4 regions of the Azoarcus sp. KH32C genome follow, and region 1 is predicted to be linked to each of the others. Evidence: predicted binding sites of a transcription regulator. Region 1 holds the regulator's gene; each other region holds the start of a gene.
What was found. The regulator FNR, encoded in region 1, switches genes on or off when oxygen is low (the NO sensors DNR and NnrR bind a similar motif). The targets are predictions, from matches to a motif close to TTGANCTAGNTCAA.
Positions count from the first base shown of each region.

Region 2: paaN (phenylacetic acid degradation protein PaaN) is a predicted target of FNR. The motif match lies at 1,234-1,247, and genes of this name have one in related genera.
Region 3: AZKH_RS07150 (thiamine pyrophosphate-dependent enzyme) is a predicted target of FNR. The motif match lies at 2,019-2,032, and genes of this name have one in related genera.
Region 4: AZKH_RS17575 (nitrite reductase) is a predicted target of FNR. The motif match lies at 1,704-1,717, and genes of this name have one in related genera.

Region 1 covers NC_020516.1:3,589,460-3,592,724, reverse strand. The annotation lists gene AZKH_RS15875 (NnrS family protein) at 1-703, shown strand, start outside; gene AZKH_RS15870 (SirB2 family protein) at 707-1,102, shown strand; gene fnr (fumarate/nitrate reduction transcriptional regulator Fnr) at 1,163-1,900, opposite strand; gene hemN (oxygen-independent coproporphyrinogen III oxidase) at 2,034-3,265, shown strand, end outside.
Region 2 covers NC_020516.1:465,166-468,430, reverse strand. The annotation lists gene paaH (3-hydroxyacyl-CoA dehydrogenase PaaH) at 1-237, opposite strand, end outside; gene paaG (2-(1,2-epoxy-1,2-dihydrophenyl)acetyl-CoA isomerase PaaG) at 239-1,072, opposite strand; gene paaN (phenylacetic acid degradation protein PaaN) at 1,359-3,032, shown strand; gene AZKH_RS02015 (sensor domain-containing diguanylate cyclase) at 3,109-3,265, shown strand, end outside.
Region 3 covers NC_020516.1:1,620,097-1,623,361, reverse strand. The annotation lists gene AZKH_RS07155 (indolepyruvate oxidoreductase subunit beta) at 1-93, opposite strand, end outside; gene AZKH_RS07150 (thiamine pyrophosphate-dependent enzyme) at 99-1,961, opposite strand; gene AZKH_RS07145 (methyl-accepting chemotaxis protein) at 2,073-3,265, opposite strand, start outside.
Region 4 covers NC_020516.1:3,928,653-3,931,917, reverse strand. The annotation lists gene AZKH_RS17575 (nitrite reductase) at 1-1,622, opposite strand, end outside; gene cobA (uroporphyrinogen-III C-methyltransferase) at 1,760-2,545, opposite strand; gene AZKH_RS17565 (cytochrome c) at 2,768-3,121, shown strand; gene AZKH_RS17560 (cytochrome D1 domain-containing protein) at 3,139-3,265, shown strand, end outside.

The sequences.
Region 1 (3,265 bases):
CGGGGCGGGTCCCATTGCGGCACGCGTGGCCATCAATGCAGCCGTCTGGTGGTGTCTGCTGCCGGTATTCTTCAGCGTGTGCCATCGCATGATTCCGTTCTTCTCGACAGGGCCGATCCCCGGATATCAGGTCGTGCGGCCGGTGTGGGCGCTCTGGCTCGTCGTCGGAGCGAGCGTCGTTCATGGTGGACTGTCGATGGCCGGGGCGTCTGCGTTCAGTTGGATCGTCGACTTGCCCGCGGCCGTCGCGTCGTTGTGGTTGTCCCGTCAATGGCGACTCCTGTCGGCGCTGAAGGTGCCTCTGCTCGCGATGCTCCACATCGGTTTCCTGTGGCTCGGCATTGCCTGGTCGTTGTTCGCCATCCAGTCGACGGCCGCGTTGGGCGGAGTGCAGATCCTGGGGCTGGCACCGCTTCATGCGTTGGGGGTCGGTTTCTTCGGTTCCGTATTGATGGGGATGGTGTCGCGCGTGACCTTGGGCCATTCCGGCCGGAAGCTGACCGCAGACCGGCTCACCTGGGGCCTCTTTCTGACGCTCGAGTTGGTGGCGGTAACGCGGGTGTTCGCTGAATTGGTGCCCGCAGGATGGGCGCCGTGGGCGATGCTGGTCTCCGTTCTCGGGTGGGTCGGCGTGTTCGGCTCATGGGCGGTCCGCTATGTGCCGATCTACCTGCGTCCGCGCGCCGACGGCCGTCCGGGGTGAGCGATGTATCTTGCCGTCAAGCACTTGCACATGTTCTGCGCCGCCCTGAGCGGCTGCGGCTTCCTGCTGCAGGGTGTGTGGATGATGCGTCGCAGCCCGTTGGCCAATCACAGGGTGACGCGTACTTTGCCGCACGTGATCGACACGGTGTTCCTCGGCAGCGCGATCGCGCTGGCGACGATGAGCGGGCAGTATCCCTTCCTTTCTCCCTGGGTGACCGCCAAGGTCTTTGGCCTGGTCGTCTACGTCCTGCTCGGGGCTGTCGCGTTGCGGCGCGGCGCGACGATGCGTATCCGTGTCGCAGCATTCGCTGCGGCCGTCGTGACCTTTCTGTGGATCGTGTCGGTTGCCGTTACCAAGAATCCGGTGGGCTATCTGGCGTTCGTCGCTGGTTCGTGATCCCGCTTTCGGGCGATTCCGGATGGCGAGCGACGGCAGGACGCACCTGCCCGAAAACGCTCAACTCCGGTGAGGATGCTGGATCAGCTTCTTCAGGCCGGCGCTGTCGAGGATGCGGATGTGCTTCTGCTGAACGGCAATCAGCCCTTCTTCCTGGAAGCGCGAGAACGCACGGGAAACGGTTTCCAGCTTGAGTCCGAGATAGGAGCCGATTTCCTCCCGGGTCATCCGCAGGTGGAATTCGGCCGCCGAAAAGCCCCGCGCCGTGAAGCGCTGCGACATGTTCAGCAGGAAGGCCGCAAGCCGTTCTTCGGCGCGCATCGATCCGAGCAGCGTCATGACGCCGTGATCGCGCACGATCTCCCGGCTCATTACCTTGTGGAACTGCAACTGCAGGCCTTCGACGACCCGCGAGAGTTCTTCCAGCTTGCTGTAGGCGATCACGCAGACTTCGCTGTCTTCCAGCGCCACGGCGTTGCACGAGTGCTGCTCGGTGCTGATACCATCCAATCCGATGATCTCGCCTGTCATCTGGAAGCCGGTGACCTGCTCGCGCCCGTCCTCGAGAAGCACGTCGGTCTTGAACGAACCCGTCCGGATCGCGTAGATCGCCTCGAACGGATCCCCTGCGCGATACAGGTGCTGCTGCCGCTTAATCTTGCGGCGCGCACCGACCAGTTCGTCGAGACGGTCGATTTCGTTTTCCGACATCCCGAACGGCAGGCACAACTCGACGAGGTTGCATTGCGAGCATGCCACCTTGAGACCGGCAACCGTAATCGGCACCGTCGCCTTCATTTGCACGATAATCTGGTTTCCTCTACAGAGATGCGGTGGATGCGGATAAGCTGTGAAATGCTAAGTTGATCCACGTCAACCACAAAAGTGCTGCTTTTTGAGATCGTACGAAATGCACTCTACCGACACAACCATGACCAGTCAGAAAGATCTAGTCTTCGATCAGCAGTTGATTCGTCGCTTCGACATCAACGGGCCGCGTTACACCTCCTATCCGACGGCCGACCGCTTCGTGGAAGCGTTCGACGCACGTGCCTTGCGCGACTGGCTGGCTCAGCGCGGGGTCGGAGGGGTCAGTAAGCCGCTTTCATTATACTTCCACATCCCCTTCTGTAACACGATCTGCTACTACTGCGCGTGCAACAAGATCATCACCAAGGATCACGCACGCTCGGCGAAGTACCTCAAGTACCTCGAGAAGGAAATGGATCTCGTGGCGGCTTCGCTCGGCGGCAGCCGGCAGGTCACCCAGCTGCACCTGGGCGGTGGTACCCCGACCTTCCTGTCGCACGACGAAATGCGCGAGCTGATGGAGTCGGTGCGCAAGCGTTTCACGCTGGTGCCGAACGGCGAGTACTCGATCGAGGTCGATCCGCGAAAGGTCGATTTCGAAACCGTGAAGCTGCTCGCTGACCTCGGCTTCAACCGCATGAGCGTCGGGGTGCAGGATTTCAACGAGGATGTGCAGGCTGCGGTCAACCGCATCCAGAGCTTCGATGAAACCAAGCTCGTTATCGATTCGGCGCGTGCCACCGGCTTCAAGTCCATCAGCATGGACCTGATCTACGGTCTGCCGCGCCAGAACATGATCAGCTTCAATCGCACGCTGGAACAGGTGCTGGAGCTGTCGCCGGACCGTATTTCGCTGTACAGCTATGCGCACCTGCCGGGCTTGTTCAAGCCGCAGCGCCGCATCGCGGTCGAGGACATGCCGACGTCCGACACCAAGCTTCAGATCCTCCAGTTGGCGATTCGCCGGCTGACCGAGGCGGGTTACGTCTATATCGGCATGGACCACTTCGCGAAGCCCGACGACGAGCTCACCGTCGCGCAACGCCAGGGGCGGTTGCACCGCAATTTCCAGGGCTATTCGACGCAGGCCGAGTGCGATCTGCTTGCCTTCGGCGTGTCGGCGATCGGCAAGATCGGGCCGGTGTACTCGCAGAACGTGAAGACGCTCGACGAGTACTACGACATACTCGATCGCGACGAACTGCCGGTGCTGCGCGGCATCGAGCTGACGGCGGACGACCTGCTGCGCCGCTCGATCATCCAGGCGCTGATGTGCCATTTCGAGCTGTCGATCGAGTCCTTCGAAATCGCCCACCTGATCAAGTTCGACGAGTATTTCGCCGAGGAGCTTCA
Region 2 (3,265 bases), 2.0 Mb from region 1:
CGCGACCGGCACCACACGCGCCAGCGTCGCCTCCGCCTCGGCCTCGTCGAGCTTGCCCTTCGACACGAGGAATTTCAGATCCTTCTCGATTGCCGCGCAGCCGGCCGCGATCGCTTCCGTGCGACCGTCGTAGAGATACACGGTGTGGCCCGCGCGCGCCGCGACTTGGGCAATGCCGCTGCCCATCGCGCCGGCACCGACGACCAACACCTTCACGTCTTTACCGAGAGCCGCCATCTCAGTCCCCCTTGAACCGAGGCGTGCGCTTTTCGATGAAGGCGGCGACCCCTTCGCGGTAGTCGTTCGACTGGCCGCACACCGTCATCAAGTCGCGCTCGAGATTGAGCTGGGTCTCGAAGTCGTTCGTCGAGCTCGCCCACAGCGCCTGCTTGGTCTTCGCGTAACCGAAGGTCGGCCCTTTCGCGAGACCGGCGGCGACCTGCTGCACCGTCGGCATCAGCGCCTCGTCATCGACGCACTTCCAGATCAACCCCCAGGCCTCGGCCTGTTCGGCGGAGAGCTTCTCGCCCAAGAGTGCCATGCCCATCGCGCGGGCCGGGCCCACGAGACGCGGCAGAATCCAGCTGCCGCCGGTGTCCGGCACGACGCCGAGCTTGCTGAAGGACTGGATGAAGCTCGCCGAGCGCGCCGCGAACACCAGATCGCAGGCGAGCGCGAGGCTCGCGCCGGCACCGGCTGCGACACCATTGACCGCAGCGATCACCGGCAACTCCAGGCTGCGCAGCGCGAGCACCAGCGGCTTGTAGTTCTTCTCGACCGATTCGCCCAGATCGACCGGCGCAGCGCCCGGCGCGACCGCGCGGTCCGCCAGATCCTGTCCCGCACAGAAACCGCGCCCCGCGCCAGTAAGCACCAGCACCCGCACGACGCCCGTCGCACGCCCCTCCTTCACCTTGGCCAGCGCCGCACGCACTTCTTCGTGCATCTGCGTCGTGAAGGAATTCAACCGATCCGGCCGGTTCAGCGTCAGCGTCGCGACGCCGTCGATCACTTCCAGGCGAATCGTCTCGCCCTGCATGCCCCATTCGGTACTGCCCAGCTGGCTGCTCATGCGTCTCCTCCTGTTGCGACCTCTGCACAGGCTGCCGCCTCTGCAGAAATCCCTTGGTTTGTTCGGCCCGGAAGGTTTCTAGACCTTCAGTCGGCTGACCGGTCGCATCTCGCTTTTATAGCCGCCGCGTTGTTTGACCGACCGGTCAATCAATAGTAAGCTTGATCCAGATCAAAAAACAACTACTTTTTGCTTGACAGGTTTCCGCGGCGCAACACGGCCGTTTCAAGTCGAAACACTTCCCCACGGGTTCGCAGAAATCCGCCCGCCACCAGAGGAGACACCCATGTCAGTCACGCCCGCGCAGCTGTTCGACAAGCATCACGGCACGCTCGAAGCCGCCGTCCAGGCCATCCATACCCGCGGCTATTGGACGCCCTACCCCGAGATGCCCAGCCCCAAGATCTACGGCGAAACCGCCCAGGACGATGGCCGCAAAGCCGTCGAAGCCTGCTTCGGCCGCGAGTTCGAGCTCGGCCAGCCGGGCCAGACCGGCTGGATGGCCACCGAGCGCTCGCCCTACGGCGTCGAGTTGGGCGTGCGCTATCCGGTGTGCGATGCCGAGGCGCTGATCGCCGCGGCGCAAGCCGCGATGCCGGCTTGGCAGCGCATCGGCGCGCAGGGCCGCGCCGGCGTGTGCATGGAGATCCTCGAACGCCTGAACAAGAGAAGCTTCGAGATCGCCCACGCGGTGATGCTGACCACGGGCCAGGGCTGGATGATGGCCTTCCAGGCCGGCGGCCCGCACGCGCAGGACCGCGGCCTCGAAGCGCTCGCCTACGCATGGGACGCGATGAAGGCCGTGCCGGCCGAGACCGTCTGGGAAAAGCCCCAGGGCAAGAACCCGCCGCTGAAGATGCAGAAGCACTTCGAGATCGTCGGCCGCGGCGTCGCGCTCGTGATCGGCTGCGGCACCTTCCCGACCTGGAACACCTATCCCGGCCTCTTCGCCGCGCTCGCGACCGGCAACCCGGTGATCGTCAAACCGCACGGCAACGCGATCCTGCCCGCGGCCATCACGGTGCGCATCGCACGCGAAGTGCTTGCCGAGGCGGGCCTCGACCCGAACCTCGTCACGCTCGCTGCCTTCGACAAGCGCGACGCGACGCAGAAGCTCGCGACCCATCCGGCCGTCAAATCGATCGACTTCACCGGCGGCAACACCTTCGGCCAGTGGCTGATCGACAACGCCCGCCAGGCGCAGGTCTATGCCGAGCTCGCCGGCGTGAACAACGTCGTCATCGAATCGACCGATAACTACAAGGCGATGCTGCGCAATCTCGCCTTCACGCTGTGCCTGTATTCGGGCCAGATGTGCACGACGACGCAGGCGATCCTCGTCCCCGCCGGCGGCATCGACACCGACCAGGGGCACAAGAGCTACGACGAAGTCTGCGCGGATCTCGCCGCGGCTATCGACAAGTTCCTCGCCGACCCGGCCGTCGCCACCGCGGTACTCGGCGCGATCCAGTCGCCCGACACGCTCACCCGCATCGCCGAAGCCGTCGAATACGGCCGCGTCGTGCGCCCCTCGACGAAGATCGAGCACGCCGAATTCCCGCGGGCCGAGGTCCGCAGCCCGCTCCTGCTCGCCTGCGACGCCGCCGACGAGAAGAGCTATATGGAAGAGCGCTTCGGCCCGATCAGCTTCGTCGTCCGGGTCGCTGACGGCGCCGCGGCGATTGCCCTGTCCGAACGCATCGTGCGCGAGCATGGCGCGCTCACCGTCGGCGTCTATTCGACCAAGCCCGACGTCATCGACGCGATGACCGAAGCCACGTGGCGCGCGGGTGTCGCACTGTCGATCAACCTGACGGGGGGCGTCTTCGTTAACCAGTCAGCGGGCTTCTCCGACTATCATGGAGTCGGCATGAACCCGGCCGCCAACGCCAGCTACTCCGACAGCGCCTTCGTCGCGAACCGCTTCCGCGTCGTGCAGCGGCGTTACCACATCGACTGACCCGGTCGCGGTCGTGCGGCCCGCGGAGTACGCCACCCCGCGGGAATCCGCCGCCCGGCCGAAACCGAGACCGCAGATGTTCATCACCGGCAACCACAAGACCCTTTCCGCCTCGCTCGAAACCATCGGCGCCGCCTTCGCGATCTTCGACCTGAAGGACAGCGCGAAGGGCGCGGTGCTGGTCACGGCGAATTCGCGCTTCGAGCAGATCAGCCACCGTCCCGTCGCCGAAT
Region 3 (3,265 bases), 2.0 Mb from region 1:
AAGCGAGATCGCGGCTTCGGCGAGGATTTCGGTAGCGGTCATGACGCCCTGCCCGCCGACGCCGCAGACGAGGATGTTGGTGATCTGGGACATGGCGTTCACTTCCTGATGAACTGGAGGGTCTGGACGGGCGCGGCGTGCTGGATGGCTTCCGGTGCGCAGGGCTGGACGCACAGGCCGCAGCCGGTACAGGCGGAGGTTTCGATGCGCACGAAGGAGAGGTCGACTTCCTTGCCGGAGGCTTTCACGACCTTGTCGCGGCGCGTGACGTGGATCGCCGGACAGCCGACCTCGACGCAGTTGCCGCAGCCGGTGCAGCGGTCTTCCTGGACCATGTAGGGCTGGGTCGGCTTGTAGTCGTCGATCAGCACGCAAGGGCGGTTGGTGATGATGACCGAAGGCTCCTCGATCTTGGTTTCCTCGCGGATCGTCTTGAAAAGCACCGGCAACTGGTAGGGATCGACGACGTGGATGCGTTCGCGGCGCACGCCGAGGGCTTCGCACAGTTGCGCGAAGTCGACGCGCGAGCGTTCCTCGCCGTGGATGTCGCGCCCGGTGCCGGGATTGTCCTGGCCGCCCGTCATGCCGACGGCGCGGTTGTCGAGGAGCAGCACGGTGACGTTGCCGCGATTCCAGGTGATGTCGAGCAGGCCCTGCATGCCCATGTGCATGAAGGTCGAGTCGCCGATCACCGCGACGATCTTCTTGTTGGCGTCGGCCGCTCCCCTGCCCTTGTCCATGCCGAGCGCGGTGCCCATCGACGCGCCCATCGAGATGCAGGTGTCGAGCGCGTTCCAGGGGTGGCCGGCGCCGAGCGTGTAGCAGCCGATGTCGCCCGAGATGATGATGTTGCGCATCTGCGAGAGCGTGTAATAGACGCCCAGATGCGGACAGGCGACGCACATCGTCGGCGGGCGCGGGAAGACCTGTTGGGCGGCGACGTGCTCGGGGGGCTCGACGACTTCGCCCTGCAGTCGCGCGACGGCCGGCTTCAAGACGTCGGGCACCAGTTCGTGCAGGCGGGGCAGCACATCCTTGCCGTGACAGGCGATGCCGGCGGCCTTCAGTTCGGTTTCGATGAGCGGCTCGGTCTCCTCGACGACGAGCAGCGCATCGACGCTTGCCGCAAAGGCGCGCAGGCGCTCGATCGGCGCCGGACAGGAGAGTCCGAGCTTGAACACCGGCGCATCGGGGAAGGCGTCGCGCACATGCATGAAGGCGGCACCGGAGGTGACGAAGCCGATGCGGCGATCGCTGCCTTCGATCACCTCATTGAGCGGCGAGACCTCGGTTTCCGCGCGCAAGGCGGCGTCCCGCTCGAGCATCTTCGGCAGACGCGGCTTGGCGTTACCGGGCACCATGACCCAGTGGCGCGGATCCTTGACGAAGCCGGCGGGCTCGACCTCGATCCGGGAGCCGGTCTGTACCAGGCCCTTCACGTGGCAGATGCGCGTCGTCAGGCGCAGGATCACCGGCACGCGGAAGCGCTCGGAGAGCTCGAAGGCCGCGAGGGTCATCGAATACGCTTCCTGCGAGTCGGACGGCTCCAGCACCGGCACGTGCGCGAAGCGGCCCCAGTAGCGCGAATCCTGTTCGTTCTGCGACGAGGACATCCCGACGTCGTCGGCGACCGCAATCACGAGGCCGCCCTCGGTGCCGGTGACGGTCATCGTCATCAACGCGTCGGAGGCAACGTTCAGCCCGACGTGCTTCATCGCGCAGAAGGCGCGCGCGCCGACCATCGAGGCGCCGAGCGCGACTTCGAGGGCGACCTTCTCGTTGATCGACCACTCGGTGTAGAGATCGAGATAGCGGGACAGCACCTCGACGATTTCCGTCGAGGGCGTGCCCGGGTAGGCGGCGGCGACCCGAGTGCCGGCCTCCCAGACGGCGCGGGCAACGGCGTCGTTGCCGGACAGGAACAGGCGCGCGGGCGCCGGGAGCGTCTGGGATACGGGCATGACTCGGCTCTCCGAGTTGAGGAGAGCAAATCTTACCGATCGGTCAGCTTTGCTCCGTTGACCCAGATCAATCCTGCCCACGTTCGCGGCACGGCCGCGAACGCGTCACACTCAGCCGACGCGGAAACCGGCGGTCAGCTGGTCCAGCGCATCGGCGCTCTGGGTAAGCCTTTCGGTCGACTCGGTGCTGCTGCGGATCTCGTCGCTGCTGCGTTCGGCCATCTCCGCGACTTCCTGCATGTTGGTCGCGACGCTGTTGCTCGCCGAGGTCAGCTCCTTCATCGACAGCACGACCTCTTCGAGACGGCTGAGCGTGTCGTGCGCACCTTCGCGGATCTCGCGCAGGGCTTCGGCCGCCAGCCTTGAAAGTTTCGCCCCCGAATCGACCTTGGGTACGATCTCCTCGATGCTCGCGACGGCGCTTTCAGTCTCGGCCTTGACCGAGACGATCACCTGCGAGATCTGTGCGGTGGCCGCGCCGCTGCGCTCGGCAAGCTTGCGCACCTCGTCCGCGACGACCGCGAAGCCGCGGCCCTGCTCGCCGGCGCGTGCCGCCTCGATCGCGGCATTGAGCGCCAGCAGGTTGGTCTGATCGGAGATCTCGCGGATCACGTTCGCGATCTCGCCGATTTCGCCGGAGCGGTCGCGCAGAATCTGGATCTGCTTGGCGGCGCTCGTGACGGTCTCGGAGATCTGCGCGATGCCGTCGGATGCGTCGCGGGCGAGCTCCTCGCCGCGCTGCGCGATGTCAGCCGTGCGACGCGAATTGCCGCGCGCCTCCTCGGTGTTTTCCGAGACGTGCGCGACGCTCACCGCCATCTGTTCGATCGCCGCCGCGGTGCTACCGGCGACTTCGGTCTGGCGCATCGAGGCGTCGTGGATCGCGCGCCCCGCGCCGGCGGCCTGACGCACCGCCTCGCTGACATCGTGGGCGTTGTCGCGTACGCGGCGGATCACTTCGGACAGACGCGACTGCATCTGGTCCATCGCGTAGGTGATGCTGCGGCTGTCGCCCGCCTTGACCGTCATGCGGGAGGTCAGGTCACGGTCGGCGATGCTGGCGGCAATCCGCTGCAGATCCGCAGGCTCGCCGCCCAACTGGCGCAGGATCCCGCGGCCGATGTACCAGGACACTCCCAAAATCATCAAAGCCGCAAGGAGGCCGAGGAGGATCGAATCGAGCGCGTGGTGCCGGAAGACTTCCTCGACGTCGTTCACATAGACGCCCGAACCGACGATCCAGCCCCAGGGCGCAAACCCCTTGACGTAGGACAGCTTGGGTTGCGGCTCATTCGAACCGGGCT
Region 4 (3,265 bases), 340 kb from region 1:
ACGATCGCGGACTCCTTGTTCTTCGCGGACCACACCGAGAACCACACTTCGTCGCCGTTCTTGTTGTATTCCGGCTGAACGACCCGCTTCGCGCCGTCGTCCTTGAGGCCGGCCCAGTCGCCGATCGGCAGGACCTTGAACCCGGCTTGCAGGTTCTTGAGGTCATACACGGCGACCGACTGGCTGACCTTCGACTCCGGGTGCAGCGGGTTGTCGACGTAGAGGTGGTTCGACTTCGGATGGGTCTTGATGAACAGCGACCCGCCGCCCTGGCTCTTCAGGGTGTCGACCATCTTCCAGGCGTACTGCTTGTGCTTTTCCGGGTCGGTGCCGACCAGCGCGATCGAGTCGTCGCCGAGGTGGCCGGTTGCCCAGACCGGACCGTACTTCGGATGGACGAAGTTCGCGCCGCGGCCTGGGTGCGGGATCTTGCCGACGTCGATGAGGCCGGCGAGCTTGCCTTCCTTGGCGTCGATCGCGGCGACCTTGTTCGACTGGTTCGCCGCGACCAAGAAGTAGCGTTTCGAGAGGTCCCAGCCGCCGTCATGCAGGAAGCGCGCGGAGCCGATCTCGGTCATCTTCAGGTTCTTGATGTCGGAGTAATCGACCATCAGCGTCTTGCCGGTTTCCTTGACGTTGACGAGGAACTCGGGCCTGAAGTGGGAAGCGACGATGGAGGCGACGCGCGGTTCGGGGTGGTATTCCTGCGTGTCGACGGTCATGCCGCGGGTCGAGACAATCTTCAGCGGCTCGAGCGTATCGCCGTTCATGAGCACGAACTGCGGCGGCCAGTAGGCGCCAGCGATCGCGAGCTTGTCCTCGAAACCCTTGAACTTCGACGTGTCGACCGAGCGCGCTTCGAGGCCGATGCGGATCTCGGCGACGTTGTCCGGCTTCTCCATCCACAGGTCGACCATATTGACGCGCGCGTCACGCCCGATCACGAACAGGTAGCGGCCGGAGGCGGAAATGCGGGAGATATGCACCGCATAGCCGGTCTTGATGATGTTGATGATCTTCTTGGTGTCGCCGTCGATCAGCGCGATCTCGCCGCTGTCGCGCAGCGTGGTCGAGAAGATGTTCGCGATGTTGTAGTTGTTCATCTTCTTCGTCGGGCGCTGCTCCGGCGGAATGATGACCTTCCACGTCGACTTCATGTCCGCCATGTTGAACTCGGGCGGTTGCGGAGGCGTCTGCTGGACGTAGCGGGCCATCAGGTCGACTTCGTCGTCGCTCAATTCGCCGGAGGTGCCCCAGTTCGGCATGCCGGCGGGCGAGCCGTACTTGATGAACACCTTCAGGTATTCCGAGCCACGGGACAGGGTGATGTCCGGCGTCAGCGGCTTGCCGGTCGCGCCCTTGCGCAGCACGCCGTGGCAGCCGGCGCAGCGCTGGAAGTAGATGTTCCGCGCCTTGTCGAACTCGGCCTTGCTCATCTTGGGTGCGTCGGGGTTGCTGTCCTTATACAGATCGACATCCGCGAGGGGCGAACCGCCGGCCTGATATTTCGCTTCGGCTTCGTCCACGTGTTTTTTTGCGTCGTCGGCGAAGGCCTGCGAAATCGCCAACGGCAGGCTGGCAAGCAGCATCGCCCCGGACAGCCATTTCCCGTGCTTACTCATGGTTGAACTCCTTTCATGAAAAGTGTGCCGCGGACGCATTCCGCTGAATGCCAAGCGTGATCCTGATGAGGGTCGGAATCCTTAACCTTGATCAATTCATGGTTTTCCTCGCACCATTGATGCATACACAGACGGCATCAGCAAACGCATGTCGCTTCCGGCGCGGCGGCGGGCTGGGGACGGTAGAGAGATACGACGGAGCCGATCATGATGAGCGCCGGCGACCGGATGCGATCGCGCCGGACGGCGTCGGCCAGCTGGTCGAGGCGTTCGGCGAGGACGATTTGTTCTGGTGTCGTGCCGGCGTGGATCACTGCCGCCGGGGTGTCGCCGGGCAGGCCGTGAGCCACGAGTTCGCGGCAGATGATGTCCAGTGCACCGAGTCCCATGTAGATCACGACGGTCTGCTTGGCGCGGGCGAGGGCGGGCCAGTCGAGGTCGACGGTGCCATCCTTCAGGTGGCCGGTCGCGAAGACGACCGAGCGTGCATGCTCGCGGTGGGTGAGAGGGATCCCGGTACAGGCGGCAATGCCGCAGGCGGCGGTAATGCCGGGAACGACCTCGCAGGCGATACCGTGGGCGACAAGCGCCTCCATCTCCTCTCCGCCGCGGCCGAACATGAAGGGGTCGCCGCCCTTAAGGCGCACGACATCGTGGCCGCCGCTCGCCAGTTCGACCAACAGGTCGTTGATCTGGTCCTGCGGCAAGGCATGGTTGCCGGCCTCCTTGCCGGCGTAGATCATCCGGGCGGCCGGATTCACGAGCGCGACGACGTCGGCGCCGACCAGGTGGTCATAGACGACCACACGCGCCGTCGCAATCAGGCGCGCCGCTTTCATCGTCAGCAATTCCACATCGCCCGGGCCCGCGCCGACGAGGTAAACCTTCCCCGCAGGAGGGCGGGCGGTCGTTCGAGTGCTCATGGCTGGATCTCCGGTGATGCCGCAGGCATTGCTCCGCACGGCAAGGTTCGTCGGCAGGGATGAAGTTTTCCATCGCTACTTTATCCCTTCCTGCAGTGTGGGAAATTAACCGATATCAAGGAGCGCGGACGTATGCCGGCGGATACTGCACGGTGCGCCGACGGCTTGCTGACGGCATGACAGGGAATATGGGCCGAGGGTTCGTTCGGCGAGGGAGAGAACGTGTCGGATTGGGGATTACGCGCGACAGCGGCCTGTCTGGCACTGACGGCCTTGCAGGCGGGCGCGCAGTCGAATGCTCCCGATGGACACCGTCAGCGCGAGCTCGTGCATCTGGTGCGCCAGGACTGCGGGTCCTGCCACGGGCTGACATTGCAGGGAGGACTCGGCCCAGCGCTGACTCCGGCGGCGCTGCGCGAGCGGCCCCGCGAAGGGCTCGCTGCGACGATCGTCGGCGGCCGTCCCGGAACGCCGATGCCGCCGTTTCGCGGCATCGTCAGCGAGGGCGAGGCCGTGTGGATCGTCGAGCGACTGATCGAAGGTTTTCCGCCCGACTCGGGTTCGGTCGGACAATGAACAGGGTGAGGGAAGCAATGTTCCGCAAGCTAAAGACGGCCGTGCAGATCGCCTTGCCGGCCTTGCTGGTGGCGGCATGCTCGACCGCGCCTGCGCCCTCCGTTCGCGGCACCGGCGATCTTGGCGTCGTCATCGAGCGTGCGA